3 regions of the Virgibacillus sp. LDC1 genome follow, and region 2 is predicted to be linked to each of the others. Evidence: riboswitches for the same ligand, from Rfam matches in the RefSeq annotation. Region 2 holds a riboswitch; each other region holds the start of a gene.
The links. Region 2 has a riboswitch for cyclic di-AMP ahead of OHJ21_RS20180 (TrkH family potassium uptake protein). Riboswitches for the same ligand answer to the same signal wherever they lie in the genome.
Positions count from the first base shown of each region.

Region 1: it holds a riboswitch for cyclic di-AMP, as region 2 does, so the genes downstream of both, OHJ21_RS22420 (hypothetical protein) here and OHJ21_RS20180 (TrkH family potassium uptake protein) in region 2, are expected to answer to the same signal.
Region 3: it holds a riboswitch for cyclic di-AMP, as region 2 does, so the genes downstream of both, OHJ21_RS32305 (C40 family peptidase) here and OHJ21_RS20180 (TrkH family potassium uptake protein) in region 2, are expected to answer to the same signal.

Region 1 covers NZ_JAOXLZ010000002.1:395,482-401,191, forward strand. Annotated here, with positions in the region: gene OHJ21_RS22405 (serine hydrolase domain-containing protein) at 1-1,259, shown strand, start outside; partial or broken gene pruA (L-glutamate gamma-semialdehyde dehydrogenase) at 1,327-2,864, opposite strand; gene OHJ21_RS22415 (proline dehydrogenase family protein) at 3,068-3,988, shown strand; gene OHJ21_RS22420 (hypothetical protein) at 4,049-4,513, opposite strand; cyclic di-AMP (ydaO/yuaA leader) riboswitch at 4,647-4,820, opposite strand; cyclic di-AMP (ydaO/yuaA leader) riboswitch at 5,362-5,529, shown strand; gene OHJ21_RS22425 (hypothetical protein) at 5,660-5,710, shown strand, end outside.
Region 2 covers NZ_JAOXLZ010000001.1:4,410,805-4,416,514, reverse strand. Annotated here, with positions in the region: gene uvrC (excinuclease ABC subunit UvrC) at 1-748, shown strand, start outside; gene OHJ21_RS20185 (CPBP family intramembrane glutamic endopeptidase) at 720-2,408, opposite strand; cyclic di-AMP (ydaO/yuaA leader) riboswitch at 2,700-2,844, shown strand; gene OHJ21_RS20180 (TrkH family potassium uptake protein) at 2,909-4,249, shown strand; gene OHJ21_RS20175 (potassium channel family protein) at 4,266-4,940, shown strand; gene OHJ21_RS20170 (LysR family transcriptional regulator) at 4,974-5,710, opposite strand, start outside.
Region 3 covers NZ_JAOXLZ010000010.1:14,734-20,443, forward strand. Annotated here, with positions in the region: gene OHJ21_RS32285 (hypothetical protein) at 119-412, shown strand; gene OHJ21_RS32290 (4a-hydroxytetrahydrobiopterin dehydratase) at 522-836, shown strand; gene OHJ21_RS32295 (c-type cytochrome) at 938-1,294, opposite strand; gene OHJ21_RS32300 (GNAT family N-acetyltransferase) at 1,456-1,956, opposite strand; gene OHJ21_RS32305 (C40 family peptidase) at 2,094-2,567, opposite strand; cyclic di-AMP (ydaO/yuaA leader) riboswitch at 2,573-2,712, opposite strand; gene OHJ21_RS32310 (C40 family peptidase) at 3,105-3,578, opposite strand; cyclic di-AMP (ydaO/yuaA leader) riboswitch at 3,582-3,721, opposite strand; gene OHJ21_RS32315 (hypothetical protein) at 4,070-4,897, opposite strand; gene OHJ21_RS32320 (M1 family metallopeptidase) at 4,909-5,710, opposite strand, start outside.

The sequences.
Region 1 (5,710 bases), on a different contig from region 2:
AAGCGGACAAACCGCATATGCTGTTCTCGTTAAGCAAGAGCTTTACTTCTACCGCGATCGGACTGCTGACCCAAGAGGGACAGATTGCGCTGGAGGATCGGGTGATCGGCTTCTTTCCGGAATACGCTCCTGAAGATCCCTCGCCGAATCTGTCCGCGATGACGATTCGTGATTTGCTGATCATGGGAACGGGACACGCCCAGGAGCCTGCCATGCCGTCCGATATTTGGGCGGCCGATTTTCTTAAACAAGCGGTTGAGCATGAACCCGGCACACACTTTGTATATAACAGCGCAGCGACTTACATGCTCTCGGCGATTCTGCAGAAGGTCACCGGCATCACGCTGCTGGATTATTTGCAGCCCCGTCTGTTTGAGCCGCTCGGCATTCATGGAGCCACCTGGGAAAGCTGTCCTCAGGGGATCAACACCGGCGGATGGGGACTTAAGCTGAAGACCGAGGACATTGCCAAGTTCGGTCAGCTTTATCTTCAGAAGGGGGTGTGGGAAGGCCAGCGCCTGATTCCGGAAGCGTGGATTGAAGAGGCAACCTCCAAGCAGATATCCAACGGACTTGCGGATTCCTCTTCGGATTGGACCGAAGGGTACGGCTATCAATTCTGGATGTGCCGCCACGGGGCCTACCGCGGTGATGGCGCATTTGGGCAATATTGCATCGTGCTGCCAGATCAGGATGCGGTGATTGCGATTACCTCCGGACTAGGAGACATGCAGGCCGTGCTGAATGAAGTGTGGGAGCATTTGCAGCCGGCGATGGGATCTGATGCCCTGCCGGCCGATACCGGAGCGGAGGCTTCTCTTACTGGAACGCTGCAAGCGCTAAAGCTGGATCCGCCAAGCGAAGAGGCGGCATCCCCGGTCGAGAAGGACGTCTCCGGGATCGTCTATGACCTCGAAGAGAATGAGGAGAAGCTGCAATCGTTCTCCATTCGTTTTGAAGAGGATGGCGCGGTGATGGAGCTTGCGGGGGAACGTGGCGTCAACTCGATTGCCTTGGGCAGGGGCGAATGGAAGTCGGGAACCACCTCACTGATCATGATGGCGGATAACGAGTATGCTGCCTCCATGACCTGGAAGGACGATCGGACGCTGGAGCTGACCATCCGACTGACAGAGACGCCATTCTACTTAACCACGGAATGCACCTTCGGTGAGGAAGGCATTCATCTTGCGTACTGGATGAATCAATCGTTCCAGGGCAAGGTGGTCCGGGAGATTAAGGGCAAGGTTACGGCGTGAAGCCAATAAACCAAGATACATTAAAAACCTCTCCATCGTCATGGAGAGGTTTGTTTGCATGCCGTAATTAGAATCGCTCCGACACCGCCTTTGCCTGCGTAAACAGGAGCAGGTAATCGCGCCCGCCGGCTTTGGAATCGGTCCCGGACATATTGAAGCCGCCGAACGGGTGGGTGCCCACCAAGGCGCCGGTGCATTTCCGGTTCAAATACAGGTTGCCGACGTGGAAATCGCGGCGCGCCTGCTCCAGGTGCTCGCGGTTGTTCGAGATCACCGCGCCAGTCAGCCCGTAGTCAGTATTGTTGGCGAATTGGATCGCTTCGTCGAAGGAGGCGGCCTTCGTGAAGGCGACCACCGGGCCGAAGATCTCCTCTTGGGAAATACGGGCGGTGCTGGCCACGTCCGCGAAGATTGTCGGCTGTATGAAATACCCCTCCGGATCGCCAGGCAAACCGCCGAGTACCAACGTGCCTTCAACTTTCCCGATTTCGATATAGTCCAGAATTTTACGGTAGGCCTTATCGTCGATGACGGGCCCTACCTGAATCTCGGCGTGAGTCGGACAACCGATCACCAGCTTCTTGGAGCGTTCGATGACCTTCTGCAGTACGGCATCGTAGACGTCTTCATGCACGATGGCTCTGGAGCAAGCTGGCCGGAGAAGCCGAATGCCGAAGCGGTGATCGCATCCGCCGCGAGATCCAGATCCGCCTCACTGTCTACGATAATGGCGTCTTTTCCGCCCATTTCGGCGATGACGCGCTTGATCCATCGCTGCCCCGGCTGCGTTTTGGCCGCGCGTTCCTGAATCCGCAGTCCGACGTCGCGGGATCCCGTAAAGCTGATGAACCTGGTCAGCGGATGATCCACCAGATAATCGCCCACTTCCTGGCCCGGTCCCGGCAGGAAGTTGACGACGCCCGGAGGCAGGCTGACTTCTTCCAGCAGCTCCACGAATTTGGCGGCGATGACCGGCGTGGTGCTCGCTGGCTTCAGCACAACGGTGTTGCCCGAGACGATGGCTGCTGTGGTCATGCCTGCCATAATCGCGAGCGGAAAGTTCCACGGCGGAATGACGATGCCGACGCCAAGCGGGATGTAATAGAGATGATTCTCTTCCTCCTCGTGAACCGTCAACGGCTGGGGCGCGCTTAGACGCTGCATTTCGCGTGCATAGAATTCCATGAAATCGATCGCTTCGGCCGTATCCGCGTCCGCCTCGGCACGCGTTTTGCCGGCTTCCAGCGTCATCAGCGCGGAGAACTCGAGCTTGCGCCGCCGCATGATCGCAGCTGCCTTATACAGATATCGTGCCCGTTCGCTCGGCTCGGTGTGCTTCCACGTCTCAAAGGTACGCGCTGCGGTCTGAATAGCTTGTTCGGCAAGCTCGGTATCGGCTTGGGATACAATGCCGATGACCTGACGTTTCCGAGACGGATTGACCGATTGTGCGGTACGCTCCGTATAGATTTTGGTACCGCCGATAACCAAGGGATACGATTGGCCAAGCTCGGCTTCGACCCCGGATAACGCCGCATCGTATAACTTGTTGTTCCACTCGTTGTTGAAATCCATAAATGGTTCGTTCCGAAAAGGTACGCGCATGGGAGGCCCCTCCTTAACATGATATGAATCGAAGCTTAAGGTCTATGGTCCAGCTGCTGAATGCATCATGGTGGGGTGTTTAGGATCTTCTGGTGAGAAGCTCTATGTTAGATATGTATGTCTTCCTGCATGCCGTCATGATTTTTGCATATGAGTTAAGATAGAGTGCATTTTGGTTTACCTTTTGCAAAGGGGGCGCACGCATGGACGGAACCGAGCTTTACCGTAAAGTGATCCTGACGGTGTCCGGTAATAAATTCGTGAAGTGGTTGTCGATCAAGTACGGCCGGAAATTGGCGGGCAGATTCATAGCCGGCGATACCTTGGATGAGGCGCTGGATGAAATTGAGAGGCTGAACGAGAAGGGCATTCTCGTCACGCTCGATCATTTGGGGGAGGGTATCACGACACTGGATGAAGCGGCCGGGTACAGGGAGGAGTATTTGAAGCTTGTGGAAGGGATTGCCAAGCGGGGAGTGAAATCGAACGTATCGCTGAAACCGACACAGATGGGTATGGCACTGGACCCCGAGATGGCTTACGAGAACATCAAGCTGGTGGCGAAAAAGGCGAAAGAGCACCGGAACTTCGTTCGTCTGGATATGGAGGATTCCCCGTACACCCAGGCCACGATTGACATGACACTGCGGCTCCATCAAGAGGGGCTGACCAATGTGGGGACTGTGATGCAGGCCTACTTGTTCCGTACGGAGGAGGACGTCAAGAATTTAATGCATGCCGGTGTTAATCTGCGGTTGGTGAAGGGGGCGTACAAAGAGCCTGGAACCATTGCCTTTCAGCAGAAGCGGGAGGTTATTGACAACTATAAGAAATTGATCAAAATGCATTTTGATCAGGGCGCCTACGTCGCGATTGCTTCGCACGATGACCACATCATCGACTGGGTGAAGGTGTTTGCCGAGCAGAGCCGCATAGACAAACAGGAATTTGAGTTTCAGATGCTGTACGGGCTGCGGATGAACGATCAGGCTGCGCTTGCGCAGGACGGCTACCGCATCCGGTGTTATATGCCTTACGGAACGATGTGGTACCCGTATTTCACCCGGCGGCTGGCAGAGAAGCCGGCTAACCTGATGATGGTGCTCAAAAATATGTTCAAGTGAGCGGGGGAAAACAACCAATTGCAATGGAAGCGAGGACGGTAGCTCTTTCTAGCTGCCGTCCTAGAAGAAATAATACGCCTCCGAGCAGTTCATCAGGTAGGAACGCTCCAGCGGAAGGCTACCTAACCGCTTACGGGTGATGTGCTGTTGCAGATTGGCCTCCAGATCGGCGAGGGCCGATACGGCGAGTTGCATCCGTACAGATCCCCATTGCTGCTGCTTCTGGGCATAGCGAACGGCCTCCGTCACGGGCATGCCTCTCAGCCTTGTAAAGACGGATGCCCAGCGGACCAGATCCGCGAACTCTCCCGTGCTTGGCAGTGCATATTCGGCATACCCGGCCGCGTTTTCGCAGCTGATTTTAAACAAACCGCAGTTACAGCCTTGATCGCTCGAGGGGATAAAGCGTTCAGCCGAGCTCTGGTCGAAACGGAACATCTCCATGTTGCGGATGGGCTCTTCACATATTACAGGCGATGCGGTTTCGATGACGGGTGCCAGTGCGGCCTCGATGAGTTTCGTCATGATCTACGCTCCTTTATAGGAATGTTATATGCACGGCAAAAAGGCCTGGTGAGCAGAGATACCCCGCTCTCCAGGCCTATTTATCGTTAGAGGCCCTACTCCAGTGGCCGCTTCCGCTTAAGGCTCGGGTGGTGTTCTCTCTCAAAACGCGCCTACGAGGTTAGCTGACGGATTCGGGCTTGAGAGCACCCTACCGCAGCGCCTGACCATCAGGCCTGCGGATTCACCCCGTTCACCAACAGAAGCCCCATTGGCGATTTTGGTTCCCCCGTCTCCCGATCTGTCGGGAGCTCAGCGTAAATGAATGTTTCGAATAGATGGATGAATCATACGCCGGAGGAATCTAAAAGTAAATGGCCATATGGGACGGATACATTCCGAAAATCGATAAAAACCGCAAAAGAAAACGTGTACATTGGGTCGTGTCATCTATTATCATGGCAAAATCTCGGTATCTCGATAGATTACGATAAATATAAGAAAACAAGAGAAATACATAGTATAGAGCAGTATTCTGGAGATAATGGACCGGAATTGGTCCGTTCCTGTTCGACATAACGCCACATGTGTTTTTGCTCACATTTACTTCCTGCAGGGCCAGACGTATGATACGAACTATGAATTGACGGACATCAGAGACAGGCAAATGGGCAGCCGATCCATGAAGGCCTACAGACAGTGTGAGAGCTCAGTTGGGCTCTTTTATGGATCGAATCTCGGGAGAAGGCACCATAGGCCTTCACTGAAATTGCAGGATGATGCGACTCTCACCGCTCGAACCTGATGCTGTGTTGTTTTGCTGGACCTGGATGTTTAGTCAATGGCTAATAGAATAACATGCTACTCGTTTTCAATTTTCGCTGAGTCCTTGAATGGAAAAGGAACGGGGGAACCAGTCGGGAGATGAATCTATCTCTCAGGGGTGAATCCCATGGACAAGATAACGGTCTATGGGTAGGGCGACTCTCACGCCCGAATCCGTCAGCTAACCTCGTAAGCGTATCGAGAGAGGCAACGATTGTCGTGGACTTGGGCCATGGTGTATTTCACCGTGTCCTATTAAGGAGCCTGCGGGAAGAGTTCTTCTCTTTCCACGGGCTTCTTTGTTGTTGCCTTCTCTTTCTGACCTTAGGAGGAGAAAAGAAGATGGAGAAACCGCAGGAATTCATCCTGGTATCCGCGCCGAACAAGGCCGGG
Region 2 (5,710 bases):
GGTGTCCTTAGACGAGAAATTCCGCTTGATTGAGCGCGATGAAGAACGCACCTCGGTCGCAGCGGCAAATCTGGGCGAAGTGATCGGCCTCCAGTCGCTGAACCGGATCGAGGCATTTGATAACTCGAATATTCAGGGGACCAATCCGGTATCGGCCATGGTCGTCTTTACCAATGGGAAACCGGACAGGAAGGAATACCGCAAGTACAAGATCCGTACCGTGCTGGGACCCGACGATTATGATACGATGCGTGAAGTGATCCGGCGGCGGTACGAGCGCGTCTTGAAGGAGAACTTGCCGCTTCCCGATCTGATTGTGGTCGATGGAGGGAAGGGACAGATTTCCGCCGCCATCGATGTACTGGAGAATGAGCTGGGGTTATTTATCCCGGTCTGCGGGCTTGTGAAGGATGCCAAGCATAAAACAGCGCAGCTCATGGTCGGAGACCCGCCGGAGCCGGTTACGCTGCCCCGGGACAGCCAGGAGTTCTATTTGCTGCAGCGCATTCAGGATGAGGTTCACCGTTTTGCGATTTCCTTCCACCGCGAACAGCGCGGCAAATCGATGGTATCCTCCAAGCTGGATTCCATCCCGGGCATTGGAGAGAAGCGCCGCAAGCTCCTGTTGAAGCATTTTGGCTCGGTCAAAAAAATAAAAGAGGCTTCAGTCGAAGACTTCAAGCCCCTTTCAATCGGTGAGAAATTAGCAACGGAAATTCTTAAGGTACTTCGTGAGGAGGAGTCGTGACATACGGCTTCTCTTTTTTTGTTGGATTGAAACGGTAAATCGCATACGCGACCATCGCCGGAAGTACCATGTAGAAAGCACCGATCAGCAAGTTGCTGGTGTCCTTGAGCAGTATCAGGCTAATGCCCATCAAGATGCTGTTAAAGATGACATGGGAGAACATGGCCGCCAAATACCCGTATTTCAAAAAGATGTAGCTGAACAGCAAGCCGATGATAACCAGTTCAATGGGCCGGGAAATTACAGGGTATATCGGATAGAGCGTATGCCCAAGCGCCCAAATGAGCGAGGTAATTAAACTGGCCACAAACGTATTGCGGACGATCTTTTTCACCATTTTGATGCCGAACAGTCGATAGACGGCCTCCTCGGATATGCCGGCCAGCCAAGCCATCAGTGGAAACAGCCAAGGATAGAGCATGTTATAAGGAGACTGTGTGGCATCCGTGGTGGACCATGTATTCAAGGTTAGGCCCAGAACGACAAAGATAATGGATTGGACCCCAAGCAGGATGAAAGCCCACATATACCCCAGCTTCATGCTGTCCAGTACATACTGTCCGTATCCGGGTTCTTTGGCTCGAGGCCATGGATTGAGTCCGTCTTCTTTTTGCCATAGCCCGTTGCCCCCGACAAGGGAGAAATAGAGCAGCGCGGAGAAGATAAGCGAATAGACCGCATAAAAAATCATCATTCCGATTATACCGGTTTGCGACATCCCCTCGGATTGGAAAACGGGAATCAGATTATACGTATTCAGCATCTGAATGATAAACAGCAGCGCCGATAGGAACAGGCCGCGCTTAAAGGACGTATAGGCTCTGGTCTTCACGCTGTATACAATCGCAAGAATGCCAAGGATGAGGGTGAACAGGCCATACCCTGCAAGCGTCAGCAGCGTTGCATCCTGTGTCTGCTTGTTGACATAGGCGGAATGGGCGGCCGGGACTGAAAAGGATGGCTCATAGGAGCGTAATTTCCCCTGTTCGAAGGTGAAACGGTGCTCCAATCTGGAATCGCCAATCTTGGATTCCGGGTCCACATACCGGAGCCGGGGTTCCCCTTCCCGCGTAACCAGCTCCAGTTGCGACGGATCATAGCCCGCTCGCTGGAGCCAAGGCTCTGCGAGAGCTTGCTTCTCGGCTAATGACATGCCGTCCTCGACGACAAGCAGCATCTGCCTTTGTACATCGCCCTTGTTCAGCTCAATCCGTTCATAGCTGGAGCGGGCGAAATCGTACGAGAAGCCGACGATGCCTGAATTTTGCATGTGCACGTCCACATTGAGGGCATCGCCTCCCGGTTCGCTGAAGCGAACGCGGTATACGTCATAGGGATATTTGGCTTCATAGGTTTTGTTGTATTCCGAAAGTTTCTTTTCCTTCGCCAGATATCCGTAAAGTTCCGATTTGGATTGATATGTAACCAATGCGTCATCCGTTTTTGCAGCCGTAAACTGCAAATGCTGCTGAGCAAAGCTTGAAGCCGCTTGCCGAGCCTGCTCCTTGGATATGATATTCGGGGTTGCCATCTCGGTCGAATCCGGATTCGTCGACGGAAACACCTGAAATAATAGGAACAGAATCAGGCCGACTGCGGCAGGCGCGATGAGCTGTTTCAGATTGGGCTTCAGCTTCAAGGCCTCTCTTGCACGATTCATGAAATTCCTCCTCTAAGAAAGTTGATACTCCCACTGGTATTCGATATGCCTGATTAAGAACGCATAGAGTCAATATAACATAGTTATGAAAGTCATTAGCAGCTTATCCCAATATCCGGAATAATGAAATAAATCGATGAAAATGAATGAAAAGTTTCGAAAACGTTAGAGAACCCTATGCTTGTATTCTTGAATATGCCCAATTCGCGTTCTTTTAAAGATTTTTTGGGTGAAAAACGGCATTGGGTTACGTACCGGATTGCGTTATAATCACATCATGCTTCAAGGAACCGAATATTCCAGCCGAATTTCGTACTGAAAATGGGGGAACCATGTAATTGGGGTGAATTTCATTATTCCTAGAATAATGAATAGGGCGACCTGTGGAAATGCCCGAATCCGTCAGCTAACCTCGTAGGCTGCAGCACAGGAACCAGACCGTAAGGGCACTGCGTTTTCCAGTGTCTTTTTTTCTTGATTTTTTTTAAGAAGGTGACCGATTGAACTCTAAATTTAACTGGCTCAGGCTGTCTCCGCCGCAGATTCTCGTGCTTGGGTTTGCAGCTATTATCTTCATCGGGACGGCGCTGCTAATGCTGCCGATTTCCACAAGTACGGGTGAACCGCTTGAGTTTATCGATGCCTTGTTCACGTCGACATCGGCAACTTGCGTAACGGGGCTGGTTGTGGTGGATACAGGAACGACATTCAGTTCCTTCGGAGAAGTCGTGATCATGCTGCTGATCCAGATCGGCGGGCTCGGCTTCATGACGATGGCCACTTTATTTGCCTTGGCTCTCAAAAGGCGCATATCGCTCAAGGATCGTCTCATTTTGCAGGAAGCGATGAATCAGTCCTCGATGGAAGGAATCGTAAGGCTGATTCGCAGAGTGCTGCTGTACTCCCTCATCATCGAGGCCTGCGGCGCTGTCATTCTATCGATTCGTTGGGCGTTCGATATGCCGCTTGGCCAGGCGATTTATTACGGTGTCTTTCATGCGGTCACGATGTTTAACAACGCCGGTTTCGATTTGTTTGGTGATTTTCGGAGTTTGACCGGGTATGTCTACGATCCTGTAGTCAACGTTGTCGTGATGTTTTTGATTGTCTCAGGCGGCATTGGTTTTATCGTCCTATCCGATCTGATTGATTTCCGGAAACAGCGGAGACTTTCCTTGCACTCCAAAGTGGTGCTCACCATGACGGCTACCTTGCTGCTGGTTGGATTTATCGTCATTCTTATATTCGAATTCACCAATCCGAGGACGCTCGGCTCCCTGAATTGGGGCGGAAAATTCTTCGGCGCGTTATTCCAATCCGTAACGCCGCGTACAGCCGGCGCGAATACTATAGATATTACGGGGCTTAGACAGGCCACGCAATTTTTTATCGTGATTCTGATGTTTATCGGAGCATCCCCAGGTTCAACCGGGGGCGGTATCAAAACCACAACCTTCACCATTATGGTGGGGGCGGTCATCGCCATGATGCGCGGGCGTGAAGACATCGTCATGTTCCGGTATCGCCTGGCCCAGGAGCGGGTGCTGAAGGCACTGACCATTGCGTTACTGGCCCTGCTGCTCGTTCTAACCGTATCGATGATTCTGTCGACGACAGAGGAAGGGGACTTCCTGGAGATCCTCTTCGAAACGACGTCCGCCTTCGGTACGGTGGGTCTCTCCATGGGCTTAACGCCTGATCTGACGGTGTTTGGGAAGGTATTGATCAGCATTACGATGTTTGCAGGGCGATTGGGGCCTTTGACGCTTGCTTATGCACTGGGGCCGAAAAAGGGTAAAGAATTATATCGTCATCCGGAAGGCAAAATGATTATTGGATAAGGAGTACAGGAGAGACATGAAACCAAAGCAATTTGCAATCATCGGTTTGGGACGATTTGGCGCCAGCCTGGCGCTTGAGCTGATGGAACAGGGATATGAGGTGCTCGGCATCGACCGCAATGAAGAGGTCGTCGAGGATATGAGCGAGCTGCTGACGCACACGGTGGTGGCGGATGCTACGGATGAAGAGGTGCTTAAATCGCTCGGTATCCGTAACTTCGACTGCGGGATTGTTGCGATCGGAAACGATATTCAGATGAGTATCTTATCTGCCATCTTGTTGAAAGAGCTTGGTGTTGCCATGGTCGTTGCCAAGGCAATTTCGGTGCTGCACGGCCGGGCACTGGAGAAGCTGGGCGTGGACCGGGTGATCTTTCCGGAACGGGATATGGGGATTCGGGTAGCCCATCAGCTTGTCACGCCCAACCTGCTCGACTATATCGAATTATCCAAGGACTATCTGATTGTGGAGATGACGGTCACGGACTGCATGGACGGAAAAACGCTTAGTGAGCTCAATACGAGGGTTCGCTACGGTGTCAGCGTGGTGGCCCTGAATAAACAATCCGGCATTATCGTAGCCCCGACAGCCATGGATGTGGTGAACTCCGGCGACATTATGGTGGTTATCGGGTCCAATGATAATGTGGATCGCTTTGAGTCTGAGGTCGTGAATATGCTGGAAAAATGAATATAGAAGAAAAACCTGACGACCTTATATCCGTCAGGTTTTCTTCATTTTATCCTCTTCGAGCTTACGGAACAGGATTTCCGTTTCGTCAATCCAGCGGCTGGCCGCCTTGCTCAGCTCCGAGGCCTGGCCGTAGATCAGCGAAGTCGTTCGCCGGGTTTCAATGAGTGCCGGAATATGAATGTCAACAAGCCCGTTATCGGACAACAGCTGCGGCCTTAGATAGGATTTGGGCAGCAGCGCGGCCGCCTTGCAGGTCGGGATGAGCCTGACGATTGCTTCGAAGGAGTCGATCTCCATCCGGATATCCGGCATAATGCCCCAGCGGTGGAACAGGTCATCCGTCAGCTTGCGGTACCAGGTTCCGGTCGAGAAAATGATCATCGGCAAGCCTTGAAGCTGCTCGATGCCAACATCCTCGATTTCCGCCAGCGGGTGTGAAGACGGGATGACAAGCTCCAGATGGTCATCAAACAGCGGAATGCAGTTTAATCCGGGCTGGTTGATGGAGGAGGCAACAATGCCGACATCAACCCGTTTATCCCTTACATAAGAAACGATCTCATGGGTTTTGCCGGTGATCAGCTTGATTTCGGCCGCGGGATGACGCTCCATGAATGCGTTAACGAGCGGGGGCAAGGTGGTCTGAAGGGTGGTCAGACTGGCGCCCAGGTTGATCGAGATCTGATCTCCCTCCCGGTAATGGGCCAGAGTCTGCATGAATTTGATCTGCTGCTGTCTCTGCTCCAAGGCAAAAGTGTACACAATCT
Region 3 (5,710 bases), on a different contig from region 2:
TTATGTGGGGCGTTATCCTATTTATCGTCAGGTCGGGCTTTTTTTTTTAGTTGTAATTTCCGGTATAATGGAAGGAAGGGAAACGAAGCTAAGTACGGCAAGGAAAGGAGTGATTAAGATGGGCGTTAAGCACGGAAGGGATTATGGCGAAATTCTGGCAGAACTAACCGAGGCGGTCGGGCGAATTTCCGACAGCTATGTCTTCTTTGAAATGGAAGCTGAGGATTGGGGCAATCTGGGTGAAGCCGAGCAAAATGAGGTTCATGAGGCGCTGGCAGAGGATTTGTTTTATGCGCTGGGCACAGAGCCGGTGATTAACGTTGGCAGCGGCGTGGTCATGCATGATCAGACGAACCATCGAATACATATTTTGATCGGTGAAGAAGAGTTGGCTTTTGTGGCCCTTGTGTAATCACTCCAGTTATCAACAGATACAGGGCAGAATAGAATAGATGACAGATAGCCCATATTACGTGTCAGTCGGCTTTAAGATAGGTTTTTTTCGGGGAGGAAGATAAAAGATGCTTTATACGCAGCAAGAAGTAGAGGCTCATCTGGAAAAGCTTGAGGGTTGGGAATTTGAACAAGGGAGATGGATCGTACGGAAGTATACCTTCTCCTCCTTCATGAAGGGAATCGCTTTTGTTGATGAAGTGGCAGCTATTTCGGAAGCTTTCGGACATCACCCCTACATCACCATAGATTATAAAGTCGTTACACTTCGTCTCACTTCTTGGGACGACGGTGGCATCACGGCTGTGGATATTAAGGAAGCGCAGCAGTTTAACGAAGCCTATGAGAAGAGTCGTTCGAAGGATGGCAAGGCGGCACAATAGAAGGGGAAGACGGTAAGTCCCCTCGGAGGTCCCGAATATGTAAAAACACGCTTGCCCCAGGAAGAACTCCAGGTGCAGGCGTGTTTTGCGTATAAGCTGATTTATTTTTTCTCAGCAAGGTACAGCGCGATGTTTGCGATTTCATCAGGCTTAAGTTGATCTTTAAAGGAAGGCATTCCCTTACGACCTTTGGTTACAACGTTGAAGATCGCGTCCGCATCCATGTGTCCGCCCACTTGATTCAAAGCCGGTCCAGCGCCGCCTTGAAGTTGGTCGCCGTGACAGCTAATGCAGCTTGCTTTCAGTGTAGCTTCCGCTGCGGCAGCATCGAGAGTCACTTCCGGCATGGTCGGCTTCTCTTCCTGAGCTACCTGTTCCTTACCTGGGAGCGTAAACATCAGCGCAATAGCCAACGCACATGCGACGAAGAACAATCCGCTCATGATCCATTTTTGCATCGTCATATCGTCCCTTCTATGTATACTGCACTTTTGCACTTGTCTCCATTATAAACCAACATCCATAGACAGCATAGCCAGTTGTGACAAAAAAAGCAACTATACGGCGTGGCTTCATAAAAAGTACACAAAATTGTGCTTTTTCATATAGACAAAGATTACTATTCCTCATTTGCCGGGGGCTCATACACCATACAATGGAAAAGGGCGTTACCCGTTGGCGTAAGCCGCTCGTACGTATCGGTGATGTGAAAGCCCGCCCTTTGATAAGCGCGAATCGCACGCTCATTCCAGGTCAACACCTCCAGGTCAATTTCGTCGGCAGGGCGCCTCCGCCTGGCTTCCCGGACAATCGTCTGCATAAACCGTTTACCCATTCCACGCCCGCACCAATCAGGCCGCATGCCAAGTCCGATTCGTGTAACCTCATGCATCGGAAACAGTTGGGCAAACCCCCAAAGGGCCTCCCATTCATCCAGAATCGAGATGTACTGCCTCTGGCGAATGTCCGGATCGCCAAACTCCACCTCAAGCCCTTTCATCTGCTCCCAGGGAAGAAAGCCATAGATATTATAGGGAGGAGGATAGGTCCAGGCGCATATTTCTTCCGCGTGCTCTTCACGCATGATTACAGTGTGAAATGAAATCGGTGTTGCATCCATTTGCGAAATCCTCCTATCGTATGCATGAATAATAACCATTTTACGAATATTCAAGTCACATCAAAAAGCCCGTCAAAGAGAGGTAAGGGCTCCTTTAACGGGCAAGCAGTATGTATAGGATGATTAGCCTCTATAACTTAGGATGTTTCACCGGTTGACTCTTCATACTTATCATTGCTCATAATACGCTTCGCACCCACGTATCGCTGATCATAGTACTCCTCTGAAAGGCGGTTAATTACCACGCCGCGGTTGGAGGAGGCATGGGCAAATTTGTCATCGCCGACATAAATGCCGACGTGGGAGATGCCCTGGCCCGATGTGTTGAAAAACACTAAATCGCCAGCGCGCAGCTCCTTACGGGATACACTTGTCCCCATGTCGAATTGAGAGCCGGATTGATGCGGTAGCTTCAGACCGAGTTTAGCATATACATACATGGTGAAGCCGGAACAGTCAAATCCGATCGTGGTCGTGCCGCCGTAGCTGTATTTTGTACCTAGCACCTTATCGATTTCGTGATCCAGCGCACGATCCGCAAACACGCTGCCAACGCCCAAAGTGAACAACAGCGTGATACTCAGGGCTGCTGTCGATAATGTTTTCTTCAGCATGGAAAGCTCCTTTTCGTTGCCTGCGAGGTTAGCTTGAGGGTTCGGTTGAAGGTTCCCTATGATCTCTTGACGGCAAGATCAATTCACCCGTGGGTTGGTTCCCCCGCTTCCCGTTCGGCCGGGAATTCGGCATAGCAATCTATGATTAAAGCACTTACATTAATGACAAAGTTGTTACTGCGTCCATTCTATCAGACAGCAAGCGAGATTGGCAATTATTTCTTGGTGAATTTCGCTATTTTTCAATAGCATTAGCCGTCGAAGCATCGGATAAAATCAATATTTTTCCAAAATGGGTGTTTAATGAAGGGAGAGAAGGGTATATAAAGGGTAGAAGATGTGAAGACATGGCGAAGTGAAGTGAACTTGTAGAATAAATTTCATTTTTTTTCGAAAAGCGGGAACTTTTCCGTTGTCCTGAACGTTATAAAGGTATAGACAGAATAAACAAAAGAAAAAAGCCGCTGGATGAGATCGGCACAATCTCATAAGCCCAGGGCTTTCTTGTAAGAGTAAATCAATAAAGTTCCAACATTAATTGTAGTTCACAGCTACAGATTTGTACGTATTTTGACTCATAATTCTCTTAGCGCCTACATATCGGTTGGCATAATAGCTCTGGCTTAGCGGACTGATAATGACACCACGCGAAGATGAGGAATGAGCGAATTTGCCGCTCCCAACATATATACCCACATGAGATACACCTCTACCGGATGTGTTGAAGAACACGAGATCGCCAGCTTTCAGGTTGCTCTTGGATACTGCCGTACCTACTTTGTATTGAGCTGCAGATGTACGCGGCAGGCTAAGGCCAAGCTTCTTGTAAACATAGCTGGTGAATCCGGAGCAGTCAAAACCATTCGTTGTGGTTCCGCCTGTTTTATAAGAGACACCAATGGCTGGTTTGATTGCAGTATTTAATTTGGAATCGGCGAAAGCGCTTCCGGTCCCTAATGTGAGTGCGAGTGCGAGGCCTAGAGAAACAGCCGTTAACTTCTTTTTCAAAACAAAAGCTCCTTCCATTGCCTGCGAGGTTAGCTTAAGGGTTCGGTTGAAGGTCCCCTATGATCCCTCTCTTGCGAGATCAATTCACCCAAAACGGATCCCCCGCTTCCCATATCGTTATGGGAATTCGGCTCCTTAAAATGTTGATGAACCCATTCATTGACGTCTGACGTTCCAACATAGATAACGAATTTACATCGTTCCAACAAAAAGTTACAGTAAAGATGACAAAGTTGTTACTAACATATTCGTTATTTTAGCAGAGTATTAACAATTTGGCAAACGAGGAAAGATCATTTTTAAACAAAAAAACCTGTCCCCATCTTGGGGAAACAGGTTTTTTTGTAATTTGGCGCTCAGAAATTTGTAATATAGAGGATAAATGAACTCTTATTCTTTGTAAAATCAAGACCCGGATAGAAACGTGTCACTTCGGATTACAGCTTATTCGCGAGCATGTTTCATCATTTCAGGGTAACGAATTGTAACGATTAAGGATGCGATGAGGAGGAATCTCTCCACAAATGATATTGAGCGGAAATTACCCAAATTTGGAAAAGTCCATTCAGAAAATAAGAGGCCTGCTGAATAATTAAGCCGATCAACCCGGCCCAGAAGAGCGAAGCCGAGCTCAGGAGCAACAGAATGACACAGGCGGATCCGCCGATGGTGATGGATAACAGCACTGCCGTGCCCAAGCGGCGGAAGAGCGCATGGAGAGAGCTGATCATACCAAAGTCTCCCGTGCGCCCGAACTGCATATAGAGCAATAACAGGCGGATTAGATAGGCGTACAAGAACCAGCCAACGGCATACGGCAGTGCATGAAGGAGCAGAACAGGCTCCTGAATCCCATTTAGCAGAATCGGAAGAATTTTGGGCAGAAGCCAGTAACCGGGCACAAAGGTGAGAATAAGCTCAATCAGATAGAATAGCGTTACAGGTTTCCACAGTTTGCGCATGCCAGTGAAGAAGAATAAACCACGCTCGCCCTTGGCTTCCTGGTGAAGGTTGTAGAAGATGCCGGCCCGAATGAGCGGGGTGAGAACCATCCGGATCAGGAGCAAACCGGCCAGAAGCCATCCGTAGGTGTGGACCGTGCTGCTCAGGGTTAGGCTCATCTCGCCCTCATAGAAGAATAACAGACGGCTGAGCTCGTTAGGGGCAGAATCCGGATATCGCATCAGAAGGGGAACGACTGCCGATTTTACGAGTCGGTACAGGCAGTATCCCCACAGCAAACGGTATAAGAAGAGCAGAATCGAGACGTATAGCTGGTCTTTAACACTGGTCCACCCTTGGCCTGCGTAACTTTTCATGTGCTCCCCCCTCACCATGACAGGCTGCCGAACAGCGTCTCCACAAGCTTGGTAATACTGAGATTCCAGCGTGTAACCACCTTCGGATCCATTCCTGCCTTCATATAGTTATTGATGTGTTTGTTCTCCAGGACGATGGAGTATTTGGGATCAACCATGGCCCAGGCGAGCGGAGTGCTGTACTCCAGGGTGTAAGTAACTTTGCCGTCCTTGCCGCTCCAGGTCCGCTCCACCGTTTTGCCATCCTCAAAGGCGAACACGATCGGCACATTGGTTATATCCCCGTCCTTGCTCGTAATCTTGACCGTAGACTCATAACGAGGATGTTCCGCCGTGCCTTTATTTTTGGTTTTGATCACGTCGATGGCGACATCCGCCATCTGGCTTCCATATACATATTGGTCAAAATACGGCTGCCAGGACGTTTTGCTTACTTGCTCTACAACTTTCTGGAAGTCGGACGTGGTCGGATGCTTGAACCGGTATTTCTGGGCATACGTATGAAGAATCTTCTCCATCATCTGCGGACCGACCTGCCGTTCGATGCCTTGCAGCACCAGCTTGCCCCTCGTGTAAACATTCAGTGCGTAGTTTTCGTGGGAGCTGTATTTCCAGGATTCCATCTTCAGCGGTGCAGGGGAAGTAATGGATGCTCCCTGAGCTGCCGTATTGGAGGTAATACCGTATTCTTTTTCCATCACTCGTTCTTCAGCATAGGTTGCAAAGGCCTCGTCCAGCCACGCTTCCTCAAATTCATTACTTGCGATCATTCCGTAAAAATATTGATGGGCGATCTCATGAATGACGGTCCGC